4 regions of the Luteibacter sp. TLI7-4A genome follow, and region 2 is predicted to be linked to each of the others. Evidence: riboswitches for the same ligand, from Rfam matches in the RefSeq annotation. Region 2 holds a riboswitch; each other region holds the start of a gene.
What was found. Region 2 has a riboswitch for cobalamin ahead of metE (5-methyltetrahydropteroyltriglutamate--homocysteine S-methyltransferase). Riboswitches for the same ligand answer to the same signal wherever they lie in the genome.
Positions count from the first base shown of each region.

Region 1: linked by a shared signal. The riboswitch ahead of ACR9Y6_RS16670 (ribonucleoside-diphosphate reductase subunit alpha) and the one ahead of metE (5-methyltetrahydropteroyltriglutamate--homocysteine S-methyltransferase) in region 2 are both predicted to bind cobalamin.
Region 3: linked by a shared signal. The riboswitch ahead of btuB (TonB-dependent vitamin B12 receptor) and the one ahead of metE (5-methyltetrahydropteroyltriglutamate--homocysteine S-methyltransferase) in region 2 are both predicted to bind cobalamin.
Region 4: linked by a shared signal. The riboswitch ahead of ACR9Y6_RS15610 (TonB-dependent receptor domain-containing protein) and the one ahead of metE (5-methyltetrahydropteroyltriglutamate--homocysteine S-methyltransferase) in region 2 are both predicted to bind cobalamin.

Region 1 is NZ_JBPGWO010000001.1:3,810,126-3,815,049, reverse strand. It holds gene ACR9Y6_RS16680 (SDR family oxidoreductase) at 1-101, shown strand, start outside; gene ACR9Y6_RS16675 (response regulator) at 344-2,290, opposite strand; cobalamin riboswitch at 2,434-2,645, shown strand; gene ACR9Y6_RS16670 (ribonucleoside-diphosphate reductase subunit alpha) at 2,802-4,924, shown strand, end outside.
Region 2 is NZ_JBPGWO010000001.1:2,789,619-2,794,542, reverse strand. It holds gene metK (methionine adenosyltransferase) at 1-571, opposite strand, end outside; gene metE (5-methyltetrahydropteroyltriglutamate--homocysteine S-methyltransferase) at 720-3,011, opposite strand; cobalamin riboswitch at 3,206-3,421, opposite strand; gene ACR9Y6_RS12375 (aldo/keto reductase) at 3,509-4,489, opposite strand.
Region 3 is NZ_JBPGWO010000001.1:3,853,476-3,858,399, reverse strand. It holds gene cobO (cob(I)yrinic acid a,c-diamide adenosyltransferase) at 1-467, opposite strand, end outside; gene ACR9Y6_RS16840 (hypothetical protein) at 491-1,072, opposite strand; gene btuB (TonB-dependent vitamin B12 receptor) at 1,098-2,972, opposite strand; cobalamin riboswitch at 3,093-3,325, opposite strand; partial or broken gene ACR9Y6_RS16830 (acyltransferase family protein) at 3,325-4,425, opposite strand; gene ACR9Y6_RS16825 (hypothetical protein) at 4,614-4,895, shown strand; gene ACR9Y6_RS16820 (GGDEF domain-containing protein) at 4,914-4,924, shown strand, end outside.
Region 4 is NZ_JBPGWO010000001.1:3,547,700-3,552,623, reverse strand. It holds gene ACR9Y6_RS15615 (TonB-dependent receptor) at 1-2,057, opposite strand, end outside; cobalamin riboswitch at 2,300-2,543, shown strand; gene ACR9Y6_RS15610 (TonB-dependent receptor domain-containing protein) at 2,688-4,574, shown strand; gene ACR9Y6_RS15605 (efflux RND transporter permease subunit) at 4,705-4,924, shown strand, end outside.

The sequences.
Region 1 (4,924 bases), 1.0 Mb from region 2:
CGGTGGAGTGCGCGCCGGTATATGTGTTGCTGGCCAGCCAGGAGGCGAGCTTCATCACCGGCGAGACTTATGGGGTGACCGGCGGGCATATGTTGCCTTGAGGGTGCCGGGGGATAGGGTGGCTTGAGGCGCGCCGTATCGCCGACAGGGTCGGCTCCCACCAGAGCATGGATGCCTCCAGCCCTTGGTGGGAGCCGCCTCCGGCCCCTGGTGGGAGCCGACCCTGTCGGCGATGCTCCCGATCTTGTGGGAGCCGACTTGTCGGCGACGCTCTCGACCTTGTGGGAGCCGACTTGTCGGCGACGCTCTCGACCTTGTGGGAGCCGACTTGTCGGCGATGCTCCTAGCGGCCCGCGATCCGCCCGATCGCATCGATCAGGTCGGCCACCCCATACGGCTTCACGATGATCCGCGTGTGCATGTCGCACTCCACGCCATTGGCCGTATGGTCACCCGTGGCGTAGATCACCGGCAGGCCGGGCTGCGTTTCTCGCAACCGCTCGGCTAGGTCCACCCCGTTCATCCCGGGTAGCCCGACATCGGCGAGAAGGACGTCGATCCTCTCGGCGGCGTGCACACGCAAGGCCTCGTTGCCGTCGCCGGCCTCGAAAGCGATATGGCCCCGGCTTTCGAGCATCTCGCAAATGGACATCCGTATCAGGGCGTCGTCCTCGACGACCAGCACGCGCAGCGAGGCCGACGGCGTGGGTGCCGCCCCCGGCACCGGCACCGCCATCGGCGCCGGCGCGATCTCGGCCGCCGGGCGCGGTATCCGCGCGGCCAGCACATGGCGTACGCGCCGGGCCAGCTGTTCCTTCGTGTACGGCTTGCTCAGCAACTCCACGCCTTCATCGAGGCGGCCGCCATGCACGATGGCGTTCTCGGTATAGCCCGAGGTGAAGAGCACGGCGATTCCTGGTTGCCGTTCCATCGCCTTTCTTGCCAGTTCCGGACTGCGTAGCGGACCGGGCATCACCACGTCGGTGAAGAGCAGGTCGATCGCGATGCCACTTTCCACGATCGACAGCGCGCTCCCCGCATCGCGCGCCTTCAACACGCGATAGCCGAGGTCGCCGAGCATGCCGACCACCGTCTCGCGCACCGCGTCGTCGTCCTCCACCACCAGGATTGTCTCGTCGCCACCGCGCACGGCTTCCTCGTCCAGATCGACCAGGCGGTCTTCGCTCTGCGTGCTACGTGGCAGGTAGATCTTCACCGTGGTGCCCTCGCCGGGCTCGCTGTAGATCTTCACGTGCCCGCCGGATTGCTTGACGAAGCCGTAGACCATCGAGAGCCCGAGACCGGTGCCCCGGCCTTCGGGCTTGGTGGTGAAGAAGGGTTCGAACACCTGCTCGATGATTTCCGGGGGAATGCCTCCGCCGGTGTCGGTCACGGCGATCATCACGTACTGGCCAGGTCGCAGGTCGCCATGTGCCGCGGCATAGGCGCTGTCCAGCAGCGCGTTGCCGGCCTCGATGGTGAGCCTGCCGCGCCCTTCCATCGCGTCGCGGGCATTGAGCGCCAGGTTGAGCAGCGCGTTTTCCACGTTGCCCGGGTCGACCAGCGTGTTCCACAGGCCGCCGGCGACGACGGTTTCGATCTCGATCGCCTCGCCTAGCGCGCGGCGCAGGAGTTCATCCATGTCGCGGATGAAGCGTCCGACATTCACGACCTTCGGTGCCAGCGGCTGGCGCCGGCCGAAGGCGAGCAGTTGCGCGGCCAGCTTGCTGCCGCGGGTCACCCCGGCCATCGCATTGGCGAGGCGCCGTTCCGCACGGGCATTGCCGGTGACGTCGGAGGCGAGAAGCTGCAGGTTCCCGCTGATCACCTGCAGAAGGTTGTTGAAGTCGTGGGCGACGCCGCCGGTCAGCTTGCCGATCGCGTCCATCTTCTGCGCCTGGCGCAACTGGTCCTGGGTGAGGTCGAGCGCGAGATCGCGACCGACGCCCGCGCTGCGCCAGCCCTGGTCCTCGTCGGCGGCCGGCTGAATGGACACGATGGCCGTGCCATCCCAGCGTTCCATGCATACGCGCCAGGGCGAGCCATCCACGGAGCCGAGTTCCGCCGTGCGCATGCCGCTCGCGGCCAGATTCGGCAATTCCGACCTGAACCAGTCACGGCCCGCGGCGTTCCAGATGGACAGGAATCCACCTTCGGGCAGGCGGGCCCTGGCCCAGGCATTGGCGTACAGGAGTTCACCCGTGGGAGAAAGAGCGGCCAGGCCGTAAGGTGCGGCGTCGAACGCTCGGGCGATCAGTTCATTGTCCTGCAATGCGAATGGTGAGGGCATCGATCCTGGGTGATCCGGGAGGGGGAGCGGAGTTTATCGTCGCAGGCTCATGCGCTTTGTGTAGGCCGTCGTCACAATTCGTGAACGTGGCGGGACTTACGCGATTTACACCATATCTTGTGTTGACCGGTCGAGCCATCGCCTATATCGTGTGTCCCGTTGGTGTCCGGAGAGGCGCGACTGCCCGTCGGACTTAATAGGGAATCCGGTGTGAATCCGGAACTGCCCCGCAGCGGTAAGTGGAAACGATCCCGTTCTATTGCACTGGTCCTCGGTGACTGGGAAGCGACGGGTAGGCCGGGCCCCAAAGCCCTCGTCCACGAGTCCGAAGACCTGCCAACAATCGGTGCCTGATCGGTACCGATTGTGGTGACGGCTTCCGCGGGGAAGCACGTCGCGGACCGGAGCCGCCTCGGGTGCGCTCCGTCCCGGCCTTTCCCGTATTGCCTGACCACTTCGAGCCCCGTCCGAGGGAACGGGAGTTTGAACCAGGCCTTGGGGCACGCCACACATGACCACGATGGATTCCGCAGCGCGCGAGCGCACCGAGACGGCCGACCCGGCCGCCACCCCCTCCGCAGCGACCGACAAGGCGCCCGCCGCCGGTTACAAGAACGAAGCACCGCCGGCTTTCGCCCTCACCCCACCCCACAACCCCGGCCAGATGCGCGTCACCAAGCGCAACGGTGGCCAGGAGGTCGTCGACGTCAACAAGATCGTGCGCGCGGTGACCCGCAGCGCCGATGGCCTGTACGCGGTCGATCCGATGCGCGTGGCGCTGAAGACGATCGGCGGCCTCTACGACGGCGCCACCACCCAGGAACTCGACCAGCTGTCGATCCGCACCGCCGCGGCGCTCACCGCCGAGGAACCGGAGTACGGCCAGCTGGCGGCACGCCTGCTCGCCGCCTTCATCGACAAGGAGGTGTCCGGCCAGGACATCCAGTCGTTCTCGCAGTCGATCTCCACCGGCTTCGACCTCGGCATCCTCAACGAGCGCCTGCGCGACTTCGTGCAGGTGAACGCGCGCAAGCTCAACGATGCGATCGATGCCACGGCCTCGCGCCGCTTCGAATACTTCGGCCTGCGCACGGTCTATGACCGCTACCTGTTGCGCCACCCGACGAAGCGGTTCGTCATCGAGACGCCGCAATACTTCTTCATGCGGATCGCCTGCGCGCTTGGCGGCAACGACGTGGCCGAGACGCTGGAGTTGTACCGCATGCTCTCGTCGCTGGAATACCTCGCCAGCTCGCCGACCCTGTTCAATGCCGGCACGGCGCACGAACAGCTGTCCTCGTGCTTCCTGCTGGACTCGCCGCAGGACGCGCTGGAATCCATCTACGCCAAGTACGGCGACGTGGCCCAGCTGTCGAAGTTCGCCGGCGGCATCGGCCTCGCCTATTCGCGCATCCGCTCGCGCGGCTCGCTGATCAAGGGTACCAACGGCCACTCGAACGGCCTCGTGCCGTGGCTGAAGACGCTGGACGCCTCCGTCGCGGCCGTGAACCAGGGCGGCAAACGCAAGGGCGCGGCCTGCGTTTACCTGGAATCGTGGCACGCCGACATCGAGGAATTCCTCGAACTGCGCGAGAACACCGGTGACGATGCGCGCCGCACGCATAACCTCAACCTCGCCAACTGGGTGCCGGATCTCTTCATGCGCCGCGTGGAGACGGACGGCGACTGGTCGCTGTTCGATCCGAAGATCGTGCCGCATTTCGTCGACACCTGGGGCGCCACCTTCGACGCCGCCTACGAGACCGCCGAAGCCGAAGGCCTGGCGGTGAAGACGATCAAGGCGCGCGAACTGTACGCGCGCATGCTGCGCTCGCTGGCGCAGACCGGTAACGGCTGGATGACCTTCAAGGATCGTTCCAACGCGACCAGCAACCAGACGGCACGACCGGAAAACGTCATCCACCTGTCCAACCTCTGCACCGAGATCCTCGAGGTGACCTCGGAGGGCGAGACAGCGGTGTGCAACCTCGGCTCGATCAACCTCGCCCGCCACGTGGTGGACGGCCAGTTCGACTACGAGAAGCTGTCGACCACCGTGCGCACGGCCGTGCGCCAGCTGAACCGCGTGATCGATCTCAACTTCTACCCGATCGCCTCGGCGAAGACGGCGAACGTGAAGTGGCGTCCGGTCGGCCTGGGCGTGATGGGCCTGCAGGATGTCTTCTTCAAGCTGCGCCTGCCGTTCGATTCCGACGAGGCCCGGACGTTGTCCACCCGGATCGCGGAGGAGATCTATTTCCACGCGCTGTCCATGTCCAACGAGATCGCCGAACGCGACGGCCCGCATCCGGGCTTCGAGGAAAGCCGCGCGGCGAACGGCGAGCTGCAGTTCGATTACTGGCCGGCCGCCATGCCGACCGGCAAGGACGGCCGCTGGGCGGAACTGCGCGAGAAGATCAAGGCCAAGGGCCTGCGCAACTCGCTGCTGATCGCCATCGCCCCCACCGCGACGATCGCCTCGATCGCCGGCTGCTACGAATGCATCGAGCCGCAGGTGTCCAACCTGTTCAAGCGCGAGACGCTGTCGGGCGACTTCCTCGTGGTGAATCGCTACCTCGTCGACGAGTTGAAGACACTGGGCCTGTGGACCGCCGAGATTCGCGACCAGATCAA
Region 2 (4,924 bases):
GGGTCGACAGCACGACAGCGTCGATGGCGACGGCCTCGCCGTTCTCGTAGCGCAGGGTGACCTGGCTCTTGGCATCTGGGCGCAGCCACGGCAGCGGCGAGTTCTTCTTCTTGCGGACCTTGGTCTGCTGCTCGACGAGGCGATGCGCGTAGTGGATCGCCGCCGGCATGTATTCGCTGGTCTCGTTCGTGGCGTAGCCGAACATCAGGCCCTGGTCGCCCGCGCCCTGTTCTTCCGGCTTCTTGCGGTCGACGCCCTGGTTGATGTCCGGGGACTGCTTGCCGATCAGGTTCAGCACGCCGCAGGTCTCGCCGTCGAACCCGACTTCGGAGCTGTCGTAGCCGATGTCGAGGATGACCTTGCGGGTCAGCGCCTCGAGGTCGATCCACGCGCTGGTGGTGATCTCGCCCGCGACGATGGCGACGCCGGTCTTCACCAGCGTCTCGCAGGCCACGCGAGCGCGCGGGTCCTGGGCCAGGATAGCGTCCAGAACGGCGTCGGAGATCTGGTCGGCGATCTTGTCCGGATGGCCTTCGGAGACCGACTCGGAGGTGAAGAGGTAGTTGCTCATCGCGGGGATATATCCTTCTTTACGGATAAAGAGATAAAGGGCGCGCCATGATACACGCCTCCGGGCCGGTTTGCAGGGGGAAGGGTAGCGCCCGGGAGTGACGATTGCATGGATGTTCAGCAGAGCGCGCCCACCGGCCCACGGTGGGTCAGGCCGCCGCCCCCAACCGCTGGCGCGCCGCCTTCGCCACCGCGACCATGGTCTTCAGCGCCGCGGCGACCTCGGGCCAGTCACGGGTCTTCAGGCCGCAATCGGGGTTCACCCAGAGCTGGTCGGGACGCAATACCTGCAACGCGCGGGCAAGCAGGCCGGCCATTTCGCCCTCGGCGGGAACCCGAGGGGAGTGGATGTCGTAGACACCGGGGCCGATGCCGTTCGGGTACTGGAACCGTGTGAAGGCATCGAGCAACGCCATTCGCGAGCGGCTGGTTTCGATGGAAATCACGTCGGCATCCATGGCCGCGACCGCCTCGATGATGTCGTTGAACTCCGAGTAGCACATGTGGGTGTGCACCTGGGTCGCGTCACTGACGCCGCCGGCGGTGATGCGGAACGCCTCCACCGCCCACGCGAGATAGCCATTCCACTCGGCACGACGCAGCGGCAGGCCTTCGCGCAAGGCGGGTTCGTCGATCTGCACGATGCCGATGCCCGCTCTTTCGAGATCGTGCACCTCGTCGCGCAAGGCGAGCGCGATCTGCCGGCAGACGTCCGCGCGGGGCAGATCGTCGCGCACGAACGACCATTGCAGCATCGTCACCGGACCGGTGAGCATGCCCTTCATCGGTTTTTTCGTCAGCGATTGCGCGAACGCGGACCAGGCCACGGTCATGGGCGCGGGTCGTGCCACGTCGCCATAGACGATCGGTGGTTTCACGCAGCGCGAGCCGTAGCTCTGCACCCAGCCGAACGACGTAAAGGCGTAGCCGTCGAGCTGTTCACCGAAATACTCGACCATGTCGTTGCGCTCGGGCTCGCCATGGACGAGCACGTCGATACCGGCCTCCTCCTGGAACGCCACGGCACGGCGCACTTCATCGCGCAGGATGGCGGTATATGCCTCGTCGTCCAGCTTGCCTGCGCGGTGCGCGGCGCGGGCGACACGAAGGGTCGCCGTCTGCGGGAACGAGCCGATGGTCGTCGTCGGCAGGTCGGGCAAGCCGAACCGCTCACGCTGTACGGCGGCGCGGAACGGGTACGCCGAGCGGCGCCGGCCGAACTGCGCCGTGAGCTGGCGAACGCGTTTGCGTACCTCGTCACGCACGACCCCCGGCGCGGCCTGTCGCCCGGCGATCAGTATGCGCTGGCGCGCGAGCGCTTCCCGGGCGACTGCATCGCCCTGGACGGCGTCGGCGTAGTGGCGCAGCTCGGCGATTTTCTGCCGCGCGAACGACAACCACGTCGCGAGATTTCCGGGCAGGCGCTTTTCCTCGCCGGCATCCAGCGGCACGTGCAGCAAGGAGCACGACGTCGACAGCCACAAGCGCCCGTTGCCAAGGCGATCGCGTAGCGCCTGCACGCGAGGAAGGATGATCGAGGGGTCGCTCAGCCAGATGTTGCGTCCATCGAGAACACCCGCCGAGAGGACGCGGTCGGCCGGCAGCGCGTCGAGCACCGCGTCGAGTTGCTCCGGCGCACGTGCGAGGTCGACGTGCAGGCCGGCGACGGGCAGCGACATGGCGAGTTCGAGATTGCCGTCGAGTGAACCGAAGTAGGTCGCGACCAGCACCCGTACCCGTGACCGCGTGGCGACCCACGCATAGGCATGGCGAAAGGCTTCGCGCGTCGCATCGTCGAGATCGAGCGCCAGCACGGGCTCGTCCACCTGCACCCACCCGGCGCCTGCGTCGGCAAGGGCGTCGAGCACGCCGACCCAGGCGGGAAGGAGCGCATCGAGTAGTGCCAGCGGGTCGCTGCCATCGACCGCCTTGGCGAGGCACAGGAAGGTGATCGGGCCGAGCAGCACCGGGCGTGCGACGTGTCCCGCCGCGACCGCTTCGCGATATTCGTCCACGACCTTGCCGGGCCGGGCGGCGAACGTCTGGCCCGCCGATACCTCGGGGACGATGTAGTGGTAGTTGGTGTCGAACCACTTGGTCATTTCCAGCGCGGGCAGGTCGAAGCGATCGTCCTGCCTGCCGCGTGCCATGGCGAAGTAGCCGGCCAGCGGATCGATGTCGTAAAGCGGTCGGTAGCGTTCCGGAATGGCGTCCACCATGACCGCGGCATCGAGCACGTGGTCGTAGAGCGAAAAATCGTTCACCGAAACGCTGTCGGCACCCGCGTCCCGGGCGAGCGCCCAGTGCCGCGAGCGCAATTCACGGGCGATATCGAGCAGTTCCTCGGAGCCGATGTTTCCCTTCCAATGGGCTTCGAGCGCGCGCTTCAACTCACGGCGGCGGCCGATACGGGGAAAACCGGGGTAGGTGACGTGTGGCATGAGTGTTCCTCTTCGCAAGAAAGAGGAGGGAAGGGCGGCTCGTCGCATGACACGGACGTCGCCGGAGTAAACCCCTTGGGCGATGCCTGGGTCATGAGGGTTTGCCGTCGACCTTCGCCCCCGCGGGCGAACCGGGCCATGCCCCGGGAGGAGGCGACGGCCCAGGCCGGACGGAGCGGCGCACCCATGACGGCGCGTCGCTCCGGCTGGCGGCAGGTCTTCGGGCTCGTGGATGTGGCGCCGAGGCGCCTCCTCCCCCATCGCTTCCCGGATCGCCATCGATCCAGTGCCTGTGACGGGTTCGTCTCCACATACCGCTGCGGGGCAGCGCCGGATTCCCACCGGCTTCCCTCTTAGCTTTATCTTCCTATTCGAATAGAGAGATAAAGACCGCTAACGAGCGGGAAATTAGCCCTCTGGACGTCCAAAGTCAATGCGAAGGAGGGCACCTCTATTCAGAAGCGCCCCCGAGGTCGCCACGCGGCGGCCGCGGATGTCTATTCAAAGCCTTCGATCGGATGGGGACCGTAGGCGGCTTCCAGCATCGCCGTCTCCTCCGGGCTCAGCACGAGATCGATCGCCGCCACGGCATCGTCGAGATGATGTGGCTTCGATGCTCCCACGATCGGCGCGGTGATGCCTTCGCAATGGGCCACCCAGGACAAGGCCACCTGTGCACGCGGTACGCCGCGCCCCTCGGCGACCTTCTTCACCGCCGCGACGATCGCCTTGTCCGAATCGGCGGTCGCGTTGTAGAGCGTGCTACCGAAGACGTCGCTCTCCTGGCGGGTACTGGTTTCGTCCCAGTCGCGCGTGAGGCGGCCGCGCGCCAGTGGGCTCCATGGGATGACCGCGATGTCCTGGTCGATGCAGAACGGAATCATCTCGCGCTCTTCCTCCCGTTGCAGCAGGTTGTAGTGGTCCTGCATGCTCACGAACTCGGTCCAGCCGTGGAGGCGCGAGGTGTAGACCATCTTCGCGAACTGCCACGCGTACATCGACGACGCGCCGAGGTAGCGCACCTTTCCCGCCTTCACCAGGTCGTGCAACGCTTCGAGCGTCTCTTCGACCGGCGTGGCGTGATCCGCGCGGTGGATCTGCAGAAGGTCGATGTAATCGGTGCCGAGACGCTGAAGGCTGTCGTCGACGGAGTGGAAGATCGCCTTGCGCGAAAGACCGCCACCGTTGGGACCCTTGCGCCAGTGGAAGTACGTCTTCGTCGCGATCACGACTTCGTCGCGCCTCGCGAAATCCTTCAGCGCACGCCCGACGATTTCCTCGGAGGTGCCGTCGGAATACGCATTCGCGGTATCGAAGAAATTGATCCCGAGGTCGAGCGCCTTGCGGATGAAGGGGCGGCTCTGTTCCTCGTCGAGCGTCCAGGCGTGGTTGCCGCGATCGGGCACCCCGTAGGTCATGCAGCCGAGGACCAGGGGAGAGATGTCCAGGCCGGTACGGCCGAGTTTGACGTAGCGCATGCGGGGCTCCAAGACATGTGTGGACGGGGCGGTGTCCGGACGGGACATTTGTATAGCCACATACTGTAGATGCCGGGCGCCCCGTCGATCATGACAATCGCGTCATGTGAAACGTGGTCGCCACGGTAGCGAAGGCGGGTATGCCGCCTCCCCTTGAAACCGGCCCGGGCGTCCCTAACTTGGAGTCCAACGCGAAGACGGCGCGCCTTGCCGGTCAACCGGCCCGGGCGTAGCATTCGCCTCCTGTCACGAGAGCCAAGCCATGTTCCGCTGCAAGCACGATTTGATGCACGTCCCACCGATCGCCCCATGGGCGCGTCGCGGGTGCGCGCGTTCCGTGCCTGGCGGAGCTTCGTCGTAAGACGGCGCACCGGCTGCCAGGAACACCGAAAGCACCCGCAAGGGTGCTTTTTTTTGTCCCGATTTTCCCTTGCG
Region 3 (4,924 bases), 1.1 Mb from region 2:
TCGGGCCGCAGGCGCAGTGCCTCCAGCACGCGGTCGAGCGGGACGTAGCGCTTCACCAGGGCGATGTTGAGTTCGTCGAGCAACACGAAGTCGTAGCCGGGATCGCGAAGCATGCTCTCCGCCACCTCCCACGCCGCCGTCGCCGCGGCGACATCGCGCGCCTTGTCCTGGGTTTCCCAGGTGTAGCCCTCGCCCATCACGTGGTAGTCCAGCGGGCCGTCCTCGAACATGCGGAAAAACGCCTCCTCGCCGGTGGAGAAACTGCCCTTGATGAACTGCACGACGCCACAGCGGAAGCCGTGGCCGAGCGACCGCGCCAGCATACCGAAGCCCGACGAACTCTTGCCCTTGCCGTTGCCGGTGTTCACCACCAGCACGCCGCGGTCGATGGTCGCCTTGGCGATACGCCGGTCGATCAACTCCTTCTTGCGGCGCATCCGGTCCCGATGGCGCGCATCCTCGTCCATGTCCTGCCAGGGCACCGCGTCGTTCATGCGCTGGCCGTCTTGCCGTCGCCTGCGCGCGGCGCGAAGCGGAACACCAGGGCCTGGACCAGCTGGGCCGCGAGCACGTAGCCGGCGGCGGCACGAACGAACAACGGCGCCCATTGGGCGAAGCGCTGCACGTACTGGGCCATGTTCGGCTCGGTGTAACGGCCACCCAGCCAGTAGAACGCGCCGTTCGAGATCGCATAGGAGACCGTGGCGCCGACGACGATGCCCGCGAAGACGAGGGCGTGCGAGGCAAGCGATCCGTCGAAGCGCGGCGCCAGGAGCCGCCCCGCGTACCACAGCACCGCGTAAGCCAGCGGCAGGAACGAATAGGCCACGGTGATGCAGAAGTCGCTCACTCCCGCATAACTCACCGAATACCAGTCGATCAGCACCGAAAGCGCCACGAAGCCGAGAAAGGCCAGGTGCTTGCGCAAGTACAGACCACCCAGGAAGAACAGCGCCATCGACGCGTCGGGCAGGTGCAAGGCGTCACCGAAATGGGAGAAGCGCGTGCCGATCATGAGCAAGGCGAACAACGCGGCGACGGCGGCGAACAAGGGGCGCGAAAGCGATTTCATCGGAAGAACCTCGATGTATGCACGGTTATGAACGGGGCTGGTAGCGCAGCGTCAGCATCCAGTTGCGGCCCGGCTGGTTGAAGTAGCGGGCCGTCTCGTAGTGGCGGTCGAAGACGTTGTTGGCTGAAAGCTCGACCTTCCATGCCGCGTCGAAGGCGTATGCCATGCGCAGGTCGGTCAACGCGTAGCCGCCGAGGCGATGGGCATTGGCGGTATCGTCGTAGCGATAACCGGAGGCGAACACGCTCGCGCCGGCACTGAACGCGCCGAAGCTGCGGTCGACGTCGACATGCGCGGTACGGCGCGCGCGGCGCGGCAACAGGTTGCCGTGGGAGGCATCGTCGCTATCGTCTTCCGGCTGCAGCCATGTCGCGTTGCCGGCGATGCGCCAATCGCCAAGCGTGGTGTCCGCCGCCAGTTCGACACCGCGAATGCGCGAACGATCGATGTTGTTCGCCCCACCGAAGGGGAACAGCGGCCCGCTCAGGCCCGAGTCGAATACGATCAGGTGATCGATCTTGTTCTGGAAGGCGTTGATCGACCAGTTGCCCCAGCCAGGCGTGCCACGCACACCCAGTTCCCAGTTCCGCGAGGTCTCGGGGCCGAGGTCGGGGTTGCCGTAGTCGGGGTAATAGAGATCGTTGAACGTCGGTGCCTTGAACGCGGTGCCGTAGCTGCCCGTGACGCGCAGGGTCTTCGTCAGCGCGTAACCGTACTGCAGGCTGCCGGTGGTCTTTCCGCCGAACTGGCTGTTCTCGTCGCGGCGCAGGCTGGCCTGTACCGAACTGGCCCCGAACTCCTGCTGCCACTGCGCGAACAACGCGTGGTTGCGCCGCGCGTCCACCAGGTAGTCGGTATTGCCGACGACGCGGTCGCGTTGCCAGTCGAAGCCGAGCGTGGTGAGGCCGGTGCCACCGCCCACGCGGCCAAGGTCGGCCTGCACGGACGCGACGTCGCGATGCGTGTTGAAGGTATCGGCGTAGACGCCGTTCTCGTAATCGGTGGACAGGTCTTCGCTACGGCCCAGGCTGGCGGTGAACAACATGTCCTGCGATGGCTTGTAACGCAGGCGGCCACCGACGACCTGGGTGGCCGATTCGGCGAAGTTGCTGCTGGTGCCGTCGTAGTGGTTGCGTCCTTCCGTGCGCGTGGCGTTGGCGTCCGCATCCCATTGCTCGTCGAATCGCCAGCCGCCCTTCAACGACAGCGCATTGTTACGGTAGCCATCCTTGTCCGGCTCATAGGTGAAGCAGCCGCCACCGCCCGGGCTGGGTTTGCCCCGGCAGGCGTTGATGCCATCGGTCTGGTCGTGGCTCGCCTCCACCGCGTACCAGCCCTGGGCACCACGGCCGGCGAAGCCCGCCGAACCGCGCAGCGTGTCGTAGCTGCCCACGCCCACGGAGAAATGGGGGACGAAGCCACCCTCGGGATGGCGGGTGAATATCTGGATGACGCCGCCGAGGGCGTCGGAGCCATACAGGCTCGAATACGGGCCGCGCACGATCTCGATGCGCTCGATCTGGTCGACCGGGATGTCCTGAAACGCCGCGGTGCCGGAGGTGGCCGAGCCGATCTTCACGCCGTCCACCAGGACGAGCACGTGGTCGGCCTCGGTGCCGCGCAGGAACACCGAGGTGGCCTTGCCCGGGCCGCCGTTGTTGGCGATCGAGACGCCCGGCGTACCGCGCAGCAGGTCGGCCAGCGACCGCGGTTGCAGCCGCTCGATCTCGGCCCGGTCGATCACGGTGGAAGCGGCGAGCACCTGGTTGAGGGCCTGGTCGGTGCGGCTGGCGGTGACGACGACCTGGTCGAGGTCGGTGGACGCATCGGCGAACGCCGCGGCCGGCGTGAGGAAAGCCACCGCGATGGCGACCGCGAGGCTGGAGGAACGAAATGACACGGGGTGACTCCCTGCTCACCGCGCCTACCCGCGCGGCATGAATGGCGAGGGACAGGAAGCGGGATGGCGGGATCGCCGGCGGCGGAAGGCTGTCGGCCACCCACGACATGGCCCTCCGCCTGTCCGGTGTACCTCGAGGCCGGTCTCCGGGCTCGCGAGCGCAGGGAATCCCTGCGGGGACGGCGCCTTCCCATGCCTTGGCACAGTGGCTCGATGCCGACCTTTTGCTCGCCTACCGTTGCGGGGGCAGCTCCGGAATGGCGGCGACCCCTTGGCAGGCCGCGCACGTCACCGGATTCCCGTTTCAATCCCCGGCGCTGACGCCGTGGATCACCTTGGGCGCCGACAGTGTAGCCGAACGCGCGGCGCGCTTGTCCCGCCAACGCAGGAAGGGCCGCTCGACCGCGTAGTGCAGGACGGCGCCTCCGGCCAGGGTCGCGGCCGCATAGATGGCGAAACGCAGGAATCGATGGTCGGCCAGTTGGCCGTCCAGGGCGGACTGCACGAGGTGGAAGACACCCTTGTGGCTGAGGTAGAGACTGTAGGAGGCGCGCGCCAGCCAATCCGCACCCGGGATATCCAGCCGCGCCAGCCAGGTGTCGCCACTGGCGGCGGTCACGAAGGCGGCCATCGCCAGCGCGATCAGCGGATAGCCGGCGACGCAGGGCCAGAACCCGGTGCGCGCGCCATCGAACAGCACGAGCGCGGACGCGAGCAGGAGTGCGCCAAGGATGAGCACCGCGTTCACCCGCGTCCGCAACCACGCCATGGCCCACGGCCGATACACGCCGCACACGGCGAGAGCGACACCGGCCAGCAGGCCATCGAGGCGGGCCCATGTGGGGTAGTACAGGTAGCGCAGATAGACGGTTCCCACGTTATCGCCCGCCGCCTGGGCCGGGGCGAACCAGTGCGTCCACGACCAGCTGCGCACGAGCATGCCGCCGACGACCACGGCGGCGCACGCGACGGCGAACTTCCACGCCGCTGGCTTGCGCGTCAGGGCGAAGGCGAGGATGGGAAACACGAGGTAGAAGTGCTCTTCCACGCAAAGCGACCATACGTGGGAGAAGGCGTAGTTCTCGCCGTTGTCGAACATCAGGTTGAAGGTGAAGGTGGGGAACTGCCATAGCGGCTGCATTCCCGATGTCTCCCTCCATGCGGGCCACCACGCGTACAGCGCCAGCACCATGAAGAACGCGGGCAGGATGCGTACGGCACGGCGCCGGTAGAAGTCGGCGAAGTCGAGCCGGCCCGTGGTGGCCAGGGATTTCAGCACCTGTGAGCCGATGAGGTAGCCGCTGAGCACGAAGAACAGGTCGACGCCCATCCAGCCGGACCGTTCCAGTTTCGAGAAGCCCTCTCCGAGGCCGCCGACGAGATAGCTATGGAAAAGCATCACCCAGGCGATGGCGATGGCGCGGAGCGAATCGAGGCCTGGCGTTCGGTGCATGGATTTCCCCTCGTGGCCGGGGCATGGTGAAGCCGCCAGCGGCCGGACCGGGGGCCCCTTCATGGCATTCCCGGGGCAAATGCTTGTGGCCCCCGCCGGGGCGCCCGACGGGCCGCGCCCCACCGCGCTATGATCGCCACGCGCACGGGCACCGGGGAGGTGGTCCGGCGTCTCATCAAGGGGCGAACATGTCTGACGTTATCGATTTCCTGGAACGCATGGGTGGCAATGCTACGTTGCGCGCTGCTGGCACGGCTGAACTGGCCCGCGAGCTGGACGAGGCCGCCGTCGATGGCGCGCTGGCCGCCGCGATTCTCGCCGGTGACGAGAAAGCGCTGCGCGACCGCGTCGCGCCGGGCACCTTCAACAGCATCCAGCTCGGCGACACGCCACAGAGCGAGGAAGAGTCCGAAACGCCGGCGAAGGACACACCCGAAACACCCGACGTCCCCGATCCCTCGGACGCCTGAGCGCGAGGCCACGGTCGCATGATCGGTCG
Region 4 (4,924 bases), 760 kb from region 2:
TAGGCATCGATACCCTGGGCCGCGACGGTCTTCGGATCGAGCGGCGTGCCATCCTCGCCGTTGAGGTAACGGCGGCTACCCAGCAGGGCGGTACCGGTCGGTTCGCCATTCGGGCCCACACCGCCGTACGAGTAATACTCGCTGTAATACGTGGAAGCGGAAGCGCCACGAATGGCGACGTTCGACGGGATGGCGAGATGGTAGCGACCGGCGTTCGCGTAGACCTTGAACGTGGAATCGCCGAACACGTCCCAGGTAGCACCGATGCGCGGCGCGAGCTGGTGGCGCTGCTTCACATACGTCGCGCCATCGCCGTTGATGTTCTTGAACTGCTCGTTACGCAGGCCGAGGTAGACCATCCAGCGATCGGTGACCTGCCAGTGGTCTTCGATGTACTGCGCTTCCTGCTCGGTCTTGACGCTCGCGCCGGTCTGGAACAAGCGCTTCTCGACGAAGTAATCCGCACCCGGCGGCGGAACGATGTCGGGACGGTTCGGTACGGTACCGGCGTCCTGGTAAACCCAGCGGTAGCCACCTTCGTAGACGTTACCCGAGTAGGACTCGAGCGTCTGGTTGTCCACGCCCACACGCAGGTCGTGATCGCCCGCGCGATATTCGATGTCCAGGCGATAGCCGTGCGTCTTGTCCTTCGCGCCTTCGCCGAGGACGGTACCGTTGACGAGGCCGCAACCGACGATCGGCGTGGAGACCGAGCGATTGTCGGTGATCCAGGGGCAATTCGGATTCGAGGAATACGACAGGTTGCGCTCGTGACGCGTCTGGGTATGTCCGTACAAGGCATTGACCGTCAGGTCATCGGTGATATAGCCCGTGTACTTGCCGATGTAGACGTCGCCACCCGGTGCCGAACCCGGACCGGCATCGAAGTTCTTGAGGTTGTCGGTGCCGATATAGGCGCCACGGCTGCGCGTCGCGTAGTTGTACTTGTAGACGCTACGCTCGGTGTTCGTCTTGTCACCGAGGCCAGTGACTTCGAGCAGATGGTTGTCGGTGATGTTCCAGTCGATTTTGGCCATCCACTTGGTGGCCTTCTGCTCCTGGTTCGTCCGCTGCGGCGCGGTGGCGACGCTCGTGATCTGGCTGTTGGAGCGAGTGAAGTCACCCGCCGCGAACAGGAACAGCTTGTCCTTGATCAGCGGGCCGCTGATGTAGCCGGTGTACTGCGTATCGGTGCTCTTGTTGCCCGAACGGTTCTGATAAAGCGTGCCGTTCTTGCGATAGATGTTGCGGGGGTTCTGGCGCAGTGCCGAAGGCTGGAAATACATGCCCACGCCACCCTTCCACTCGTTACCGCCACGCTTGGTCACGATGTTGATCACGCCGCCGGTCGAGCGGCCGTATTCCGCGCCGTAGCCACCGGTGAAGATCTGCTGCTGGTCGATCGCGTCATACGGGAGGCTGGTGAAGCCCAGGCCGGTGAGGGCGTTGGTCACCGCATAACCATTGATGTAGTACTGGTTCTCCGAAGCCGACGAACCACCGAACGAGGCCACGTTGCCATAGCGGCTGTCGCCGGAGATGACGCCCGGCGCGAGCAGCGCGGCGGCGGTGACGTCACGAGCGAGCGGCAGCTTCTGCAGCTGTTCCGAGGTGAGCACCGTGCGCGAGTCCACCTGCGACACGTCGATCGCGGGAAGCACGTTGCCGGTGACCTGCACGCCTTCGAGGTTCTGTGCCTCGGCGGTGGTGGTGGAGGCACCTGCGAAGGACACGTCGACGCCGCCGCCCAGGTTCACCTGGACATTGTCGCGGGTCTCGACGGTCTGGCCGCCGCGCTCCACGGTGACCTTGTAGCGGCCGACCGGCAGCGAGCTGGCGCGGTAGCGGCCATCGGCGTCGACGCCGACGTCACGGGTCAGGCCGGTATCCAGGTTCTGCAGGTGGATGACGGCGCCTTCCGGCTGCGCGACGCGGCCGAAGACGACACCGGAAGCATTGGACTGGGCGAGCACGGCGCCGCTGGCGAAGCAGAGGGCGAGCGCGGTGCAAAGGGTCGATCGGCGCAGCACGCCGGTACGCTTGGTGGAACGTTGCATGTCTTGTCTCCCCGATAAACAGCAAGTAAGCCGGCCACAAGAGGTGGCCGAACTCGTTTCGATGCCGTCTCATGGGCTTTGGTACCCATCCCCCCGGATGCGGCCCTGGCTGCCCATGCTCCCCGTGCGCAAGTTATTGCGCCCGACGGCTATCGGTTGCGGTTGTAATCGAATTATTTTGCGCCCGTCAAGTGCGCGTTAAGAATTCCGTTAAGTATCCGTGACAGCCGGGGGCCCGACGGGTACCATCGACCGGTTCGGGTGTCCCGACCGGCCAAGGCCGGGGAGGATGAAACGGGAAGCCGGTGCGCCACGTCGTGGCAAGGCCGGCACTGCCCCCGCAACGGTAAGCGTCCATCCGGGTAGGTCGTCAGACCTTTCTCATGGAACCGGCCTCACGCCACTGCGCAAGCGGGAAGGCACCGGTTCCGCCACCCTGCGGTGGCTGGCGCGAGTCCGGAGACCGGCCCGATGAGCGTCCCGCCCCATGTGGCGGGCGTCCCTGTTTCGGTCGATTCGCGGAGGGCGGATCCGGGCAGCCACCGGGTTTCCGCCCGTTCGCCGTTCGTCGCACGTCCTCCTCGAGCGTCCTTCGCACATTGCCGCCCGGCGGCTGAGGAAGACGGTTCCATGAAGAAGACCCTGCTCGCGGCGGCTCTGTTGTCGTCCATCGCCGCGGCCCACGCCGCCGACGAAGCCGCGCCCGACCGGCTCGATCCGGTCGTGGTGACCGCCAATCGCGCCGCCACGCCACTGGACGAGGTACTCGCGCCGGTCACCCTGATCACCCGCGAGGACATCGAGCGCCTGCAGCCGGTGAGCGTGCAGGACCTGCTCACCGGTTTGCCGGGCGTGACGATCGCCAATGCCGGCGGCATCGGCCAGCAGACGTCGTTGTTCATGCGCGGCACCAACTCGTCGCACACCCTGGTGCTGCTGGACGGCGTCCGCGTGGGCACCGTGGGCGCCGGCCTGCCCGCCTACGAGCAGCTTCCCGTGGAGCAGATCGATCACATCGAGATCGTCCGCGGCCCTCGCTCCGCCCTGTACGGGTCCGATGCCATCGGCGGCGTGATCCAGATCTTCACCCGCCACGGGCAAGCCGGCGAAGCGCCCACGCCGACGCTCTCGGTGACCGGTGGCAGCCATGGCTACTCGGCGGGCCAGGTGGGCGTGTCCGGCGGAAGCCAGCACGGCTGGTACAACGCCAGCCTGGGCGGGCAGTACACGGCCGGCATCAACGCCTGCCGCATCGGCGCCGCGGCCGCCTTCGCCGGCTGCTTCACCGACGAACCCGACCACGATGCCTCCCGCACGTACAACGGTGCGCTGTCCGGCGGCTATCGCTGGGACGACGGCACCGAGTTGACCGGCAGCTGGCTGCGCAGCAAGGGCGACATCGAGTACGACGGCGACTTCCAGAACCTGACCCGGCGCTCGCAGCAGGTGGCCGGCACGAAGCTGGCGTTCGACGTGCTGGCGAACTGGCGCATGTCGCTCAGTCTGGGCCAGAACCAGGACCGTGCCGACAATTACCTCAATGGAGCCGACAAGACCCTCGACTTCGTCCATTACGGCGTGGACAAGGCTCGCGTCGGTTACCTCTATTCGAAGCGCAACCAGGCGTCCTGGCAGAACGACTTCACCCTCGCGACGGGCCAGACGCTGAGTGCGGGCGTCGACTTCCAACAGGAAAAGCTGAAAAGCGATACGGACTACCTCAAGGACTCGCGGAACAACACCGGCGTGTTCGCGCTCTACCAGGGCCTGTTCGGTCCGCACGAGATCCAGTTGTCGGCGCGGCACGACCACAACACCCAGTTCGGCAACCACACGACCGGCTCGGCGGCCTACGGCTTCCGCTTCGACAACGGCATGAAGATCACCGCCTCGTACGGCACGGCCTTCCATGCGCCCACGTTCAACGACGAGTTCTACCCTTACGGCGCACCGGTGAACCTGAACCCGGAAACCTCGCGCACGGCCGAGATCGGCCTCTCGGCGCGGCCGGGCGTGTGGAACTGGGCGGTGAATGCCTACCAGACCACGGTCGACGACCTGATCGGCTTCGATGCGAACTTCCTGCCGGTGAACGTGAGCAAGGCGCGCATTCGCGGGTTGGAAGGACAGGTCGGCGCCGACGTCGACGGCTGGCACGTGCGGGCCTATGCCACCCTCCAGCAGCCGAAGAACCGCGATTCGGGCGTGCAAGACGGCAACTTGCTGGCGCGCCGTCCCGAGCGCACCGCGCGGGTCGACCTCGACAAGGACCTCGGCCGCTTCACCCTCGGCGGTTCGGTCTACGCGGCCGGCTACAGCTACGACGACGCGGCCAACACTCGCCGCCTCGGCGGCTACGCCACGGCCGACCTCCGCGCGACCTGGCACCTGGACACGGACTGGAGCGTGCAGGGCCGGGTCGCCAACGTCGCGGACAAGCGCTACGAGACGGCGGCGTTCTACAACCAGTTGGGACGTACGTATTACCTGACGTTCCGCTACGCGCCCGGGCGCTGACGCGCCGCCGTATGAACGGGGGACCCCTGCCTTCCGGCAGGGCCCCCACTAAAGGCACACGCGACGAAACAAGCGGAACGTCATAAAGTTCGCGGGCGCGGGGAGCCTTCCCGCGATCACAGGAAGTGTCGTGAACTTTTTTGCACCATTCATTCGCCGGCCGATCGGTACCTCGTTGCTCGCGGCGGGCCTGACCCTCGCCGGCGCGATCGCATACATGCTGCTGGGCGTCGCCGCGTTGCCTTCGATCGAGGTACCGGCGGTCTTTATCCAGGCGCAGATGCCCGGCGCCAACGCGCAGACCATGGCGTCGACGGTCATCGCGCCGCTGGAGCGCCACCTGGGCCAGA